Linked DNA regions of Chitinophaga caseinilytica. The protein of the gene in region 2 interacts with the protein of the main gene of each other region in a pairwise test. Links are inferred from orthologs where the notes say so. Each region holds a gene or a part of one and is shown on either strand. Other genes may lie near its edges. The genes, in order: tpiA and pepT.

Region 1 (6,195 bases), 380 kb from region 2 along the record:
CAGCAGTTTTACCGCTGAATACCTCCAGGCGAAGTTCCCCCTGCAGAAAGCCCCGCCAGGCACGGTTACCGTCCTGTTGAACGGGCACCTCCTCCCATCCGCCGACCTTGTCGGCACCATTTCGGCCATGGAGCCGGGGCAGGAACTGTACAAGAACGGCAGATTGCTGGCCAAGCTCATCAGCGGCGACGATTTCTTTGCGCCCGCTACGCTGGTGCGGCTCGAATTCGAGGGAGACATCCGGCGGGTAGACCGGCCCTGGGACATTGTGCAGCATAACGACGCCGCCCTGCGCGACGATTTCGCGCTGCTGACGAAGGGCCGGAAATCGGCCCCGGTTTCCCCGACCAACCAGGTGGTGAACCCGGAGCAGATTTTTCTGGAACCCGGCGCCAGGGTGGAATGCAGCGTGCTGAACGCTGCTACCGGGCCCATTTATATCGGCAAAAACGCCGAGGTCATGGAAGGGAACCTCGTGCGGGGGCCTTTCGCCATGGGCGAAGGCGCCGTACTGAAGATGGGGAGCCGTATTTACGGGGCTACTACGCTGGGGCCGCGGTGCGTGGCCGGCGGGGAGATCAAGAATACCGTGTTTTTCGCCCATTCGAACAAGGGGCACGACGGCTACCTGGGCGATGCGGTGATCGGCGAATGGTGCAACCTGGGCGCTAATACGAGCTGTTCCAACATGAAGAACAATGCCCGTGAAGTGCGGATATGGATGGAAGCGAAGCAGGAATATTGGTCTGCGGGCACGAAATGCGGTGTGCTGATGGGCGATTTCAGCAGATGCGGAATTAATACCATGTTCAATACCGGGACCGTCGTGGGTGTGAGCTGCAACGTGTTCGGCGGGAATTTTCCGCCGAAATACCTCCCCTCCTTCAGCTGGGGCGGTGCGGGGTTGACGGACAGGTACCGGCTGGAAGAGGCGCTCCGCGACGCGGATGCCTGGATGCGGTTGAAGGGTGCCGGGCTGCAGGAGGCCGACCGGGAAATTCTGACCCGAATATTTCGGGGATAAATGCGTATTTTTCGCGCCACTTATCAAAAGCATCGTAAAATCATGAGAAAGAAGATCGTAGCAGGCAACTGGAAGATGAACCTGACCCTCGCGGAAGGCGAGCAACTGGTGAACGACATCCTGGCCGCCGGCATCAACTTACCCGAAGACCAGGCAGTGGTGATTGCCCCGCCTTTTCCGTATGTACAGAAGGTGAAACAGCTCACCCGTAACTATCCCGGCATTTTCGTGGCCGCGCAGAACTGCGCCAGCGAGAAATCGGGCGCATATACCGGCGAGGTGTCTGCAGCCATGCTGGCTTCCGTAGGTATCGACTACGTGATCCTCGGCCATTCCGAGCGCCGGGAATATTTCAATGAAACGAACGCGCAGCTGGCGAAAAAGATCGACCAGGTACTGGCGAACAGGCTGAAGCCCATCTTCTGCTGCGGCGAGCCGCTGGAAGTGCGCCAGGCCGAAACGCAGAACGCATATGTGGCGAAGCAGCTGGAGGAAAGCCTGTATCACCTGGATGCGGAAGCGTTGAAGAACATCGTGATCGCGTATGAGCCGATCTGGGCCATTGGCACGGGTTTAACGGCCAGCGCGCAGCAGGCGCAAGACATGCACGCGTTCATCCGCGCGCAGATCGCCGCGAAATACGGACGGGAAGCGGCTTTGGGGCTGTCGATCCTGTACGGCGGCAGTGCGAAGCCTTCCAATGCGGCGGAGCTGTTTGCTTCTCCCGACGTGGATGGCGGCCTGATCGGCGGTGCGTCGCTGGTGGCGGCAGACTTTACTGCGATCATCAAGAGCCTGTAATAAATTATAAGATATGGTGGCTGAGGGGGTTATGCCTTTCAGCCATTTTTTTTAGTATTTTTTGCTAACTTTTTTAGTATTTGCCATTTTTCTTCCTATATTTGTATTGTGAAAGGAGGAGCTGTTATCACGCTGCTGTACATGATAACGGTTATTTCGAATTGATGATTGCAAAATCATAATGACATGGAACAGGAACAGGAAGTATTACATGATTACATGCTGGTGGTGCATCCGGACGCTCAAACGGTCCAGGATGTGAGCATGTACAAGCATTTGATCGCGGAGGAATTGGGATCGGCTCCCGGTTCATTTACGCAGGCGCACATTGCGCTTTTCAGGTCGGAATTTCCGGAGCGTTACGAGCAGGTGTTCGTGACGATGCTGGAGGGGCTGGTGGCGAATCAATCAGCCTTTACGGTGTATACCTCCCGGATCGACCATGCCCGTCAATCGAACGGCCGGCATATGTTTTATGTGAACGTGGCGAATCCGAAGCCGCTGGAGGATTTGCACAAAAAAGTGCTGACCGCCTTCGAGCTGGAGCCGGCGTCTTACCGTCCGCATATTGCGCTGGCGCGGTCGTTGCCGCCGCATCAGTTCACGCAGTTGTCGCCCTATCTGTCGGGTAAGGTGTTTGTCCGCAGTTTTCATTGCCACAGTTTCAGTTTGATGAAACGTGCGGCGGGTAGCGACCGGTACGAACTGGTACGCGAGTTCACGTTCGGCAAAGAGGTCCCTTCGAGCAATCCGCTGTTTCACCGTGCTGCCTGATGTCTTTCCGCAGGTATTGCGAAGAATATGATCGATATGATCGCGCAATTGCTGGTAATGAGAAAACATTTCCGAACGACTGTCAAACGACTATAAATAGCTGAAAGACAACCGGTAATAACCGGGATACAACTGAAACAACTAAGAAACAAAAGGGGCTCGCCTTACAGGCGTTCCTTCAAAATATTGCTGTAGAAGGTGTTACTGCGGAAAATATTGCTGTTAAAGATATTTTTTAGAGTCAGTATCATTTAGTTACGGGTCGGGCGTTTATCACCCGGCCCCTTCTACCCTACGCATCTACTTACGACCCATCCGATTCAGGAAACGAACCCTTGCATTCGCATGCTATTGGCATGCACCGGTAATATATGGAAAATGGGATCATCGGCTGATATGCCTGGTGCCAGTACGTCGTCGTCAACGCGATGTGCCGGTTGCCGGAGGCATCTGGCGGGATTCGTGGGGCTGTGTGCCTGGGGCGCGCCTGGCCCCCAAGTTCGCCATAGGCGCCCGTGGTACCAAAGGCATTCAGACATGCCCTGGATTCCCCGGTACGGCTGGTTTCTGGGCTTGCATGGGTGCTTGCGAGACCAAAGGCCCTCAGACATGCTTTTGGTGTTTGCATGGGTGCTTGCGAGACCAAAGGCCTTCAGACATGCTTTTGGTTTGCCTAATTACCTGGTTTGCCCGGAACGGCTGATCTCCAGGACTGTCCGGGCATGCCCGGGTACCTGTAGTACCGCCAGCCACCCAGGCAGACACAAAATACGCCAGATAGCCGGCCCCACGGCGCCGCGCCGCTGAAATCCTGCCGGAAGGCAGCTTTCCGCGGCTCCGCCCGGCAACCCGGGCGCCCGTACGTCCGTAAACGAAACAGTATCAATCAGGATATTTCCGGCCGTTGGGTTAAAACCCCACAGTTGGATCATTTGTCCCGTGTAAATTTATTATCTCATGGAATGGGTACCGATCAAACCGACTTACAGACCACCAGGCCATCTGCCTTCATCCGCAGAGCAAACCGTCTTTTCCTGGCTCAGCCGCGCCGGCTTCCAGCTGGAAATGCTCCGCAGAAGCGTAGAACCGCCTGTCACCGAATACTTTTACTTTCATCCATCCAAATACATACAGATCCACATGGTAGAAGATCCTGAAACCGGCCTGGCCCGTTTCTTTATCTTCTACCCCGGCGGACGGACCCTCGCAGCCTCCGGCATCCCGGAGCTGAAAGCCACCATCGCCGCCGGGTAAACCACCCCGCAAACGAAATTGTTATTTTATAAAATCGATCCCGTAGTTATGTTGCACAAAGAAATCGTAGTCAAAGGAATGGTACAGGGCGTTTATTTCAGGGCCACCACCCGATCCGTTGCCGTAGGCATGGGCCTCACCGGCGCAGTCAAAAACCTGCCCGACGGCCATGTATGGATCGTTGCGGAAGGGCCCAAAGACGCGATGGACGAATTTATCAGCTGGTGCCGCATCGGCCCCTCAGGCGCCAAAGTCACCGGGCTCGACATCATCGACGGCCCCTTGCAGCACTTTAAAGACTTCAGTATCCTGCATTGATTTTTTCGTATTGCTTCCTCATTCACATTCTCTACAACTCTTCACCCGCAAGAGTTACAGCAACCTGTCGAAATGTTTTTTGCTCCCGTTGGGCCACTGCCCAGCGGAAAAAAGAAATAATTCGATGATCTTGAACCTTTAGGAAGCAAACTAAAAATGTCAACCCAGGCCCCGGATATATTGCGCCTTTTCGGCACCAACCTCCGCCGGATCAGAAAGGAAAGAGGCTTTAGCCAACGCGAGCTCTCTGCACGTTGCAACGTCGACAATGCAGATATTTCCCGTATGGAAAACGGCGAGATCAACGTCACCCTTCGCACACTGTCGCAATTGGCAGACGCGCTCGAAGTAGCGATCCTCGAACTGCTGGCCGACCGCAAAACATAAAAAAAGCAGGACGACCGTCCTGCTTTCCATTTTTAAAATGTATGATACACCCCAATCAGAGTATATGTAATTTCTTCATCAGTTCCTTATCCAGCGCAGCTTTCGGAACAATCACATTGATCGTGTTCACCGCAAAGTAAGGCTCGGAAACATACAGGTAACCATCGAATTTGGACCCCGTTCCCCAGGAATTCTTCACGATGAAAAAGCGTTTATCGCCTTTCCCTTTCCCGATCCCCGTGATGTGCATCAGGTGATCGTCTTGCGTAACCAGCTTCTCGAACAGCTCCTGGCGGTATTCCGGCGTAACGTCTACTTCCGGAATGGCCGGGTTGGGCTGCTTGCGGTCCATCAGGCTATCGTACTTCGGGCTTAGGGCGTAACCGCCGTTATGCGCGAACCCACGATTGCTCACATCCGCATCCCACATCACCGTATATCCTTTCTGCACGGCATTCCAGGTAGCGCCGATCAATTCGTTGAGGGCCACATTGTAGAAGCTGCCGTTGGCATGGTTATCAGGTAGCTCCAGCACGAAGGAAGTATAGTAAGGATGATGCGTGAACGAGGTGAGGCTCACATAATCAGACGGACTGAACTTCACCACTTTCGTCGCGTATTCCTGCGGCGTGTATGTTTTACCGTTATACTCGAATTTCGCGGGCGGCGCCTGGCCCATGTAATGGTCCATCAGCGCGGTGAAGCTCTGCTCCCACTTCGGATCTATCGGCCGGCGGGCCAGCAGCGTGTCCAGGAACTGTTTCAGGGTATCGGCCATCTTGCTGTGGTTCAGCTCGTTCTGACCGGGCAGTTTCCCGCTGTACACGGATTCCGGCATCAGGCCGTAGGTCCCGGCGGCGATGAGCACATCGTGGCCCAGGCCCCCTTCCCCGAACTGCGCGGCGCCCTGGCGCTTCACATAGTTACGGGCCTTCATCAGGTATACATTCCGTACCACGAACATTTCAGACAGATCGGGCCTGGCGTCGGCACCAGCTTTCATGCACTGGCTTTCGATGAGCGATACCGTGCTGAAACACCAGCAGGTACCCGTCATGCCCTGGCTCTTCACGGCCGTGGCGGCGTTGTTCTTAATCACGGTCAGCTCCTGTGCGGGCGGATTGGCGATACTCCGGGGCGTTTCCTGTGCGGCGGCGGCCAATCCTGCTACCAGCGCAACACCCGTCAAAATTTGTAGTCTCATAAGCAGCATGGGTATTTAACGCTAAAATACGAAAGCCGGATCAGTTTTCATGAGAAACGCGCCCGCTGCCGGAAACCGACTGCTCTACGATCGCATTACCCTTGTACCGCACGCTTCCGCTACCGGAAATGGCGATCTCGAGTTTTTTGCTCACGTTCACAAAAGCTTTGCCCGAACCGGAAATGGCGATTTCCGCTTCCTGGGCCGTCATCCCCGGGGCATCCACGTCGGCGGACCCGGAAATCGCTACTTCGGTTTTGTCTGCCTTGCCGGCCAGCCTTACTTTACCGTTGCCGCTCATGGCTACTTCGAGCTTTTCGTAATCGAGGTCGAGATCGGCTTCGCCGATGCCGCTCAGCGCCACTTCCAGCTTGTCGCCTTTCAGTTTGCCGTCCGATTTGAAGGTCACTTTACCGCTACCGGCCAGTTCGGC
Region 2 (6,182 bases):
ACGTCGGTCCGCTGTGCGCCGGTGCGCACGTTCGCGTCTTGCGCCCAAACGGCCATGGGAAAGCAACAGAGGATCAGTAGTTTCACGAATCGTGTCATGCGGAAATCGGGTTGAAATCAACAAAATAAGGCGGCATTCCGTAAATAAAAAACAAAAAACGTACCTTCACCTTCTATTATCTTATTTTAAAAAATTTATATGCAACAAGTTAAGACCGGTGATACCGTTCGCGTGCACTACCACGGACGGTTACAAAATGGCCAGACTTTTGACTCCTCCGAAGGCAGAGATCCGCTTGAGTTCAAGGTGGGCTCCGGTATGGTGATCAAGGGTTTTGACAACGGTGTCATCGATATGAAGCCTGGTGATAAAAGAACGCTGAACATCCCGGTTGATGAAGCATACGGCGCAAAAAGCCCCGAGCTGATCATGGAGTTCCCCAAAGCGAACATCCCGGCCGACCTGAATCCCCAGGTAGGTATGGACCTCCAGATGAGCAACCCCCAGGGCCAGGTATTCCCGGTGAAGGTGGTAGCCATCACAGAGGAATTCATCACCCTGGATGCCAACCATCCCCTCGCCGGCGAGCCCCTCGTTTTCGACATCGAACTGGTAGAGATCGTTTAATCAACGATCGTTCCATCATACAATTCCTGAAAGTAAAAAGTGGTCCGCTGCTTTTTACTTTCACTTTTTTAGACCCTTCCCATATGGACAAGAAATATGCATACTCCGTCACCGAACGCTTCCTCCGCTACGTGACGGTAGACACCCAATCCGATCCGCAGAGCGAAACATTCCCATCCACCGAAAAGCAAAAAGACCTGGGCCGCATATTGGTACAGGAATTGCAGCAAATCGGCATCGCAGACGCCGAGCTGGACGAGCATGGGTATGTATATGCCACCATCCCCGCCACTTCCGAAAAGCCGGTGCCCGTTATCTGCCTTTGCGCGCATATGGACACGGCGCCCGATTGCTCCGGGAAAGACGTGAAGCCCATCGTACATAAAAAATACGACGGGCAAGACATCATCCTGCCCGACGATCCCTCGCAGATCATCTCCGTGAAGGAACATCCGTACCTCTCGCAGAAGATCGGCGACGATATCATCACCGCCAGCGGCAAAACCTTGCTGGGGGCGGATAACAAGGCCGGTGTCGCTGAAATCATGGACGCAGCGCAGTACTTCATCCAGCATCCGGAAGTGCCGCATGGCAAAATCCGGATCCTCTTCACGCCCGACGAAGAAGTGGGAAGGGGCGTGCAGCATGTTGATATGCAGAAGCTGGGCGCCGAATTCGGGTATACGCTCGACGGGGGAGAACTGGGCGCGCTGGAAGACGAGACTTTCTCGGCAGACGGTGTCAAGATCACCATCCAGGGTGTGAGCGCGCATCCGGGAGCGGCGAAAGGCAAACTTGTTAGTGCCATCAAGATCGCTGCGGAGATTTTGCATTCGTTGCCGAAAGACATTCTCAGCCCGGAAACCACCGAAGACCGCCAGGGGTTCATTCATCCCGTGCGCATCGAAGGGATCGTGGAAAAGGCGGAGATCGAATTCATCATCCGCGATTTTACGACGGCGGAACTGGAAGGGCACGAGTTTTATCTTCGCAAGATCATGGAGAACGTAGTGTCCAAACACCCCGGTGCCACGGGCACTTTCCAGGTGAAGGAACAATACCGTAACATGAAAGAGGTGCTCGACAAGTTCCCGCAGGTGTCTGCCAACGCTGAAGAAGCGATCCGCCGGGCCGGTGTGGAGCCTTTGAAAATGAGCATCCGCGGCGGGACAGACGGTTCGCGGCTCTCGTTCATGGGCCTTCCCTGCCCGAACATCTTTACCGGTGAAATGGCGCTGCATTCCAAACACGAATTCGTGAGCGTGCAGGATATGGAGAAAGCCGTTGATGTGATCATCCAGCTCGCTCGTGTATGGGAGGAGCGCGCCGTATAATTTATTGCCGGGGAATGCGTTTTTATTATTACTTTGATCCCTTGTTAATACAAAAAAGAACGAAAATTTAATACATGTTGCTAGGACTCGTAACGCTTATGCAGGACTCGCTGCTGTTGCCGAAGGCCGACACCGTGGCCACGGCCGCACAAGGGGCCGCCACCGCCGCGCAGGAAATGAAGCTGTGGGATATGATCGTGAAAGGCGGACCGCTGATGATCCCGCTCGGGGTGCTTTCCGTGATCGCTATTTATGTGTTCGTGGAAAGATATCTCACCATCGCCCGCGCCGGCAAGCTCGAAAGCAATTTCATGCCGATGATCCGCGATCACATCACTTCCGACAACATTTCCGCCGCCCGTTCGCTTTCCAAGAACACACAGGGCCCCATCGCGCGGATGATCGATAAAGGCATCCAGCGGATCGGCAAACCGGTAGACAGCATCGAGAAATCGATGGAGAACGTCGGCAAGCTGGAAGTATATAAAATGGAAAAGAACCTCGTGATCCTGTCCATCATCGCCGGCATCGCCCCGATGTTCGGGTTTTTGGGCACCATCGCCGGGATGATCCAGACGTTTTTCAACATCTCCCAGACGTCGGATATTACGCTGAGCACCATCGCCGGCGGTATCTACGTGAAAATGGTGACCTCCGCAGCAGGGCTCATCATCGGCCTCGTGGCGTATGTAGGTTACAGCTACCTGCAGGCGCAGATAGACAAAGTGGTGAACAAGATGGAAGCCGCTTCCTCCGAGTTCATCGACGTGCTGATGGAGCCGGTTAAACGTTAATTTTTCAATTGAAACTGAAGCATCATGAACCTGCGGAGCCGAAATAAAAGACATGCGGAATTGCACAGCGGCGCTTTGAACGATATCCTGTTCATCCTGCTGCTGTTCTTCCTCATCGTCTCCACCCTGGCCAATCCCAACGTCATCAAACTGGCGTTGCCGAAGGCCGCTTCCAACACCAAAGCCAAGCAAACGGTGGTGGTGAGCATAGACGCGGGGCAGAAGTATTTCGTGGGCACCAACCCCGTTAACTTCAGCGAGCTGCAGGCCGCACTCGCTTCTAAAATTCCCGCCGGCGAAGTGGACCCCACCATCGTCATCAACGCGGAAGAATCCGTGCCCATCAGTGCCGTGGTTTCTGTGATGCAGATCGCACGGGAGCTGGGTGCCAAAACGGTACTGGGCACCGCCAAGCCGCAAAACGCGCCAAAGCGGTAAACGAAAAGGAAACTTACAAACCATGATAAACTGCATCCGTAACGGGTGCAGTTTTTTTATGCCTTCGTGGCCCGCACCATCCGGTCTTTCCCGAACATGTCTTTTTTAAGGATGACGTCTGTGAACTTTTGATGGAGGAGCTCCGCCTTCACCGCTTCCCCGTAATCTTCATGTATCTCGAAATACAGTCTGCCTCCGGGTTCCAGGCGCTCCTGGGCCAGTTGGCCGATGCGGCGGTAGAAAAGCAGGGGATCGTTGTCGGGGACGAACAGCGCCGTAGCCGGCTCGAACTGCTGCACGTTGGTGTCCATGCCGGCTTTTTCCTTTTGGGGGATGTAAGGCGGGTTGCTGACGATGACGTTGAGGGCGGGAAGGGGAGCGGCGGCCTGCGGGTCGAGCACATCCTGCCGGATGAAATTAACGGGCGCGTGTTGCATTTGCGCGTTGCGGGCCGCAATTTCCAGGGCGCCGGGGCTCACGTCCATGGCCCAGATATCGGCAGATGGCCAGTGTTTTTTCAGGGCGATGGGGATACATCCGCTGCCGGTGCCTATATCGAGCAGGCGGAGGGCGGGGTGGGAGGGATGGTCGAGCAGCACCCATTCCACCAGTTCTTCCGTTTCCGGCCGGGGGATGAGCACCTGGTCAGACACGATGAGCTCCATGCCGTAAAACCAGCTTTTGCCGGTGATGTGCTGGATGGGCCTGCCGGAAAGCAGTTGCGCCAGGCCTTCCTGGTACTGCGATTCCCACCGGGGCGGGAGGTCCATATCCTTATGCACGATGCGGTCCAGCTTGCCAAGCCCCGTGATGTGCTCCATGAGCAAATGCGCGATGTTGGCGGCTTCGCGGGCGTCGTACAGGGGGCGGATGGCATTGGTCAGGTCTGCGAATGCGGATTGGATGGTCATGTTATACGGCAAATCAGCGGAAAATCGCCGCTGAAACGATATTTTTGCAAATATCTCATTTACGACGCAATGATAGACCATCACCCGCACGAATTTTTTATGCGACGTTGCATCGACCTGGCGCTCAAGGGCTCAGGTCATGCCGCGCCCAACCCCATGGTGGGTGCCGTGCTCGTGCATGAAGGCATCATCATCGGCGAAGGGTATCACCACCATTGGGGAGGCCCCCACGCCGAGGTCAACTGCGTCAACTCCGTACCGCCGGAACTGCAGGAACTGATCCCCCGGTCTACCCTCTACGTTTCCCTCGAGCCCTGCGCCCATCACGGCAAAACGCCGCCCTGCGCCGATCTCGTGGTTTCGCAGAACATCCCGGAAGTCGTGATAGGCTGTATCGACGCCTTCTCGAAAGTGGCCGGCAAAGGCATCGAAAAACTCCGCAACGCAGGCATCAACGTTACCCTGGGCGTACTGGAATCGGAATGCCGCCACCTCAACCGGCGCTTTTTCACCTTCCACGAACAACAACGGCCCTACGTGATCCTCAAATGGGCGCAATCGGCCGACGGATACATCGCCCCCGCCAACCGCGAGCCCGTTCGCATCTCAAACCCGTTTGCGGATCGGCTGGTGCATCGCTGGAGAACAGAGGAAGCGGGGATCATGGTCGGAACACAAACTGCTTTGCTGGATAACCCGCGGCTCACCGCCAGGCTCTGGCCGGGCAAATCGCCCGTCCGCATCGTGCTCGACCTGCAGGATAAAGTGCCGGGAAGCCATTATGTGAAAGACGGTTCCGTGCGCACCCTCATCCTCACATCCACCGAGATCGACACCGCCCAACCCCTCGTGCCGCAGGTGCTCGCGCAATTGCACAGAGAATCCGTGCTGAGCGTGATCGTGGAAGGCGGCGCCGTACTCTTGCAGCAATTCATCAGCGGCGGGCATTGGGACGAGGCCCGCATCATCACCGGGCAAACGGCATTGGGCGGCGGCCTTTCCGCGCCCGTGCTCAAAAATGCCCGCATGCTCGAAAGCAACCACATCGCCGGCGACCGGATCGACATCTTCGTTCCCGCCGAGCATTAAACCCAGGAAATGAACGTTTACTATACGATTGAGAAGAAGTCAACAGCAGAATTCAAAGACCGCGGAAGCAAATTCCTCGCATACGCCTTCCCGGTAAAAAATGCCGAACAGGTCAAAGAATGCCTGCAGGAAGTGAAGAAGGAACACCCCAAAGCCACGCATCACTGCTACGCATACAGGTTGGGGACCGACGGCCTCCAGTTCCGCGCGGTAGACGACGGCGAGCCGGCAGGATCGGCCGGGAAACCCATTCTCGGGCAGATCGACAGCAAACAGCTGACAGACGTGCTGGTGGTTGTGGTACGGTATTTCGGGGGCACATTGCTCGGGGTGCCCGGGCTGATCAACGCCTACAAAATGAGCTGCGCGCTGGTGCTGCAACTGGTGCCGGCCATTCAGAAAAACGTGGAAGCGCGGTTCCAGCTGATATTCGACTATACGATCCTCAACGATGTGATGATGGTGGTGAAGCAGAATAACTGCACCATTTTGCAACAGGATATCCAGCTGTTCTGCAGCATGGAGATCGGCATCCCCAAAGCCAGTCTGGACCTCACTTTGCTCCGGCTGCGCGATATCTACAACCTCGAGATCAAACAACTTTGATCAGGGGAGCGCGGCCGTAATTTCTTTCAGCGTAACGCCGAATATTTTCTTCGTGATCTCGCCGAGATGCTTCTCGCTACCTTCCAGGTGGATGGTGCGGTGGAAGTGCTGCATCCTGCCTTTGGGCTTCAGCAATGCGGCCGGCGAGGAGCTTTGTATTTCCAGGAAACGGCCGGGGGCATTGGTATCGCCGGGCCCGTTGTTGCGGATGCGGAAAACTTCCGCGCGCGCATCTGTTGCGGTTTCGCCGAGGTAGAGCTGCGCCTGGCGTGGCATGGTGAACTGGATAACGGTCAACACACCGCGCTCCGGATCGTAGATACCCATGAAATTCAACGCCGCAGCCTGTTTTACTCCAAGTTCCGCTTCGAAATTTCCGTCGG

The links.
Region 1: the proteins of pepT (region 2) and tpiA interact in binary tests that used the Escherichia coli proteins (3 or more experiments, as listed by UniProt). The link is inferred for Chitinophaga caseinilytica from one-to-one orthologs.

Annotation. Positions count from the first base shown.
Region 1 is NZ_CP150096.1:5,579,579-5,585,773, forward strand. The notes cover bases 98-2,945. They hold tpiA (triose-phosphate isomerase), read left to right. Parts: upstream 98-1,066; coding sequence 1,067-1,825; downstream 1,826-2,945. Other genes in these bases: WJU22_RS23055 (putative sugar nucleotidyl transferase), read left to right, coding at 98-1,024; WJU22_RS23065 (2'-5' RNA ligase family protein), read left to right, coding at 2,012-2,599. In the rest of the region: more of WJU22_RS23055, read left to right, coding at 1-97; WJU22_RS23070 (hypothetical protein), read left to right, coding at 3,557-3,853; WJU22_RS23075 (acylphosphatase), read left to right, coding at 3,902-4,171; WJU22_RS23080 (helix-turn-helix transcriptional regulator), read left to right, coding at 4,328-4,558; WJU22_RS23085 (C1 family peptidase), read right to left, coding at 4,614-5,762; WJU22_RS23090 (head GIN domain-containing protein), read right to left, coding at 5,803-6,195. UniProt on the Escherichia coli protein: Involved in the gluconeogenesis. Catalyzes stereospecifically the conversion of dihydroxyacetone phosphate (DHAP) to D-glyceraldehyde-3-phosphate (G3P).
Region 2 is NZ_CP150096.1:5,955,891-5,962,072, reverse strand. Bases 1-2,835 are described here. They hold pepT (peptidase T), read left to right. Parts: upstream 1-710; coding sequence 711-1,961; downstream 1,962-2,835. Other genes in these bases: WJU22_RS24690 (biopolymer transporter ExbD), read left to right, coding at 2,780-2,835; WJU22_RS24695 (MotA/TolQ/ExbB proton channel family protein), read left to right, coding at 2,036-2,755; WJU22_RS24705 (FKBP-type peptidyl-prolyl cis-trans isomerase), read left to right, coding at 199-627; WJU22_RS24710 (DUF1343 domain-containing protein), read right to left, coding at 1-98. In the rest of the region: more of WJU22_RS24690, read left to right, coding at 2,836-3,193; prmC (peptide chain release factor N(5)-glutamine methyltransferase), read right to left, coding at 3,250-4,104; bifunctional diaminohydroxyphosphoribosylaminopyrimidine deaminase/5-amino-6-(5-phosphoribosylamino)uracil reductase RibD, read left to right, coding at 4,204-5,193; WJU22_RS24675 (YigZ family protein), read left to right, coding at 5,203-5,799; WJU22_RS24670 (DUF6786 family protein), read right to left, coding at 5,800-6,182. UniProt on the Escherichia coli protein: Cleaves the N-terminal amino acid of tripeptides.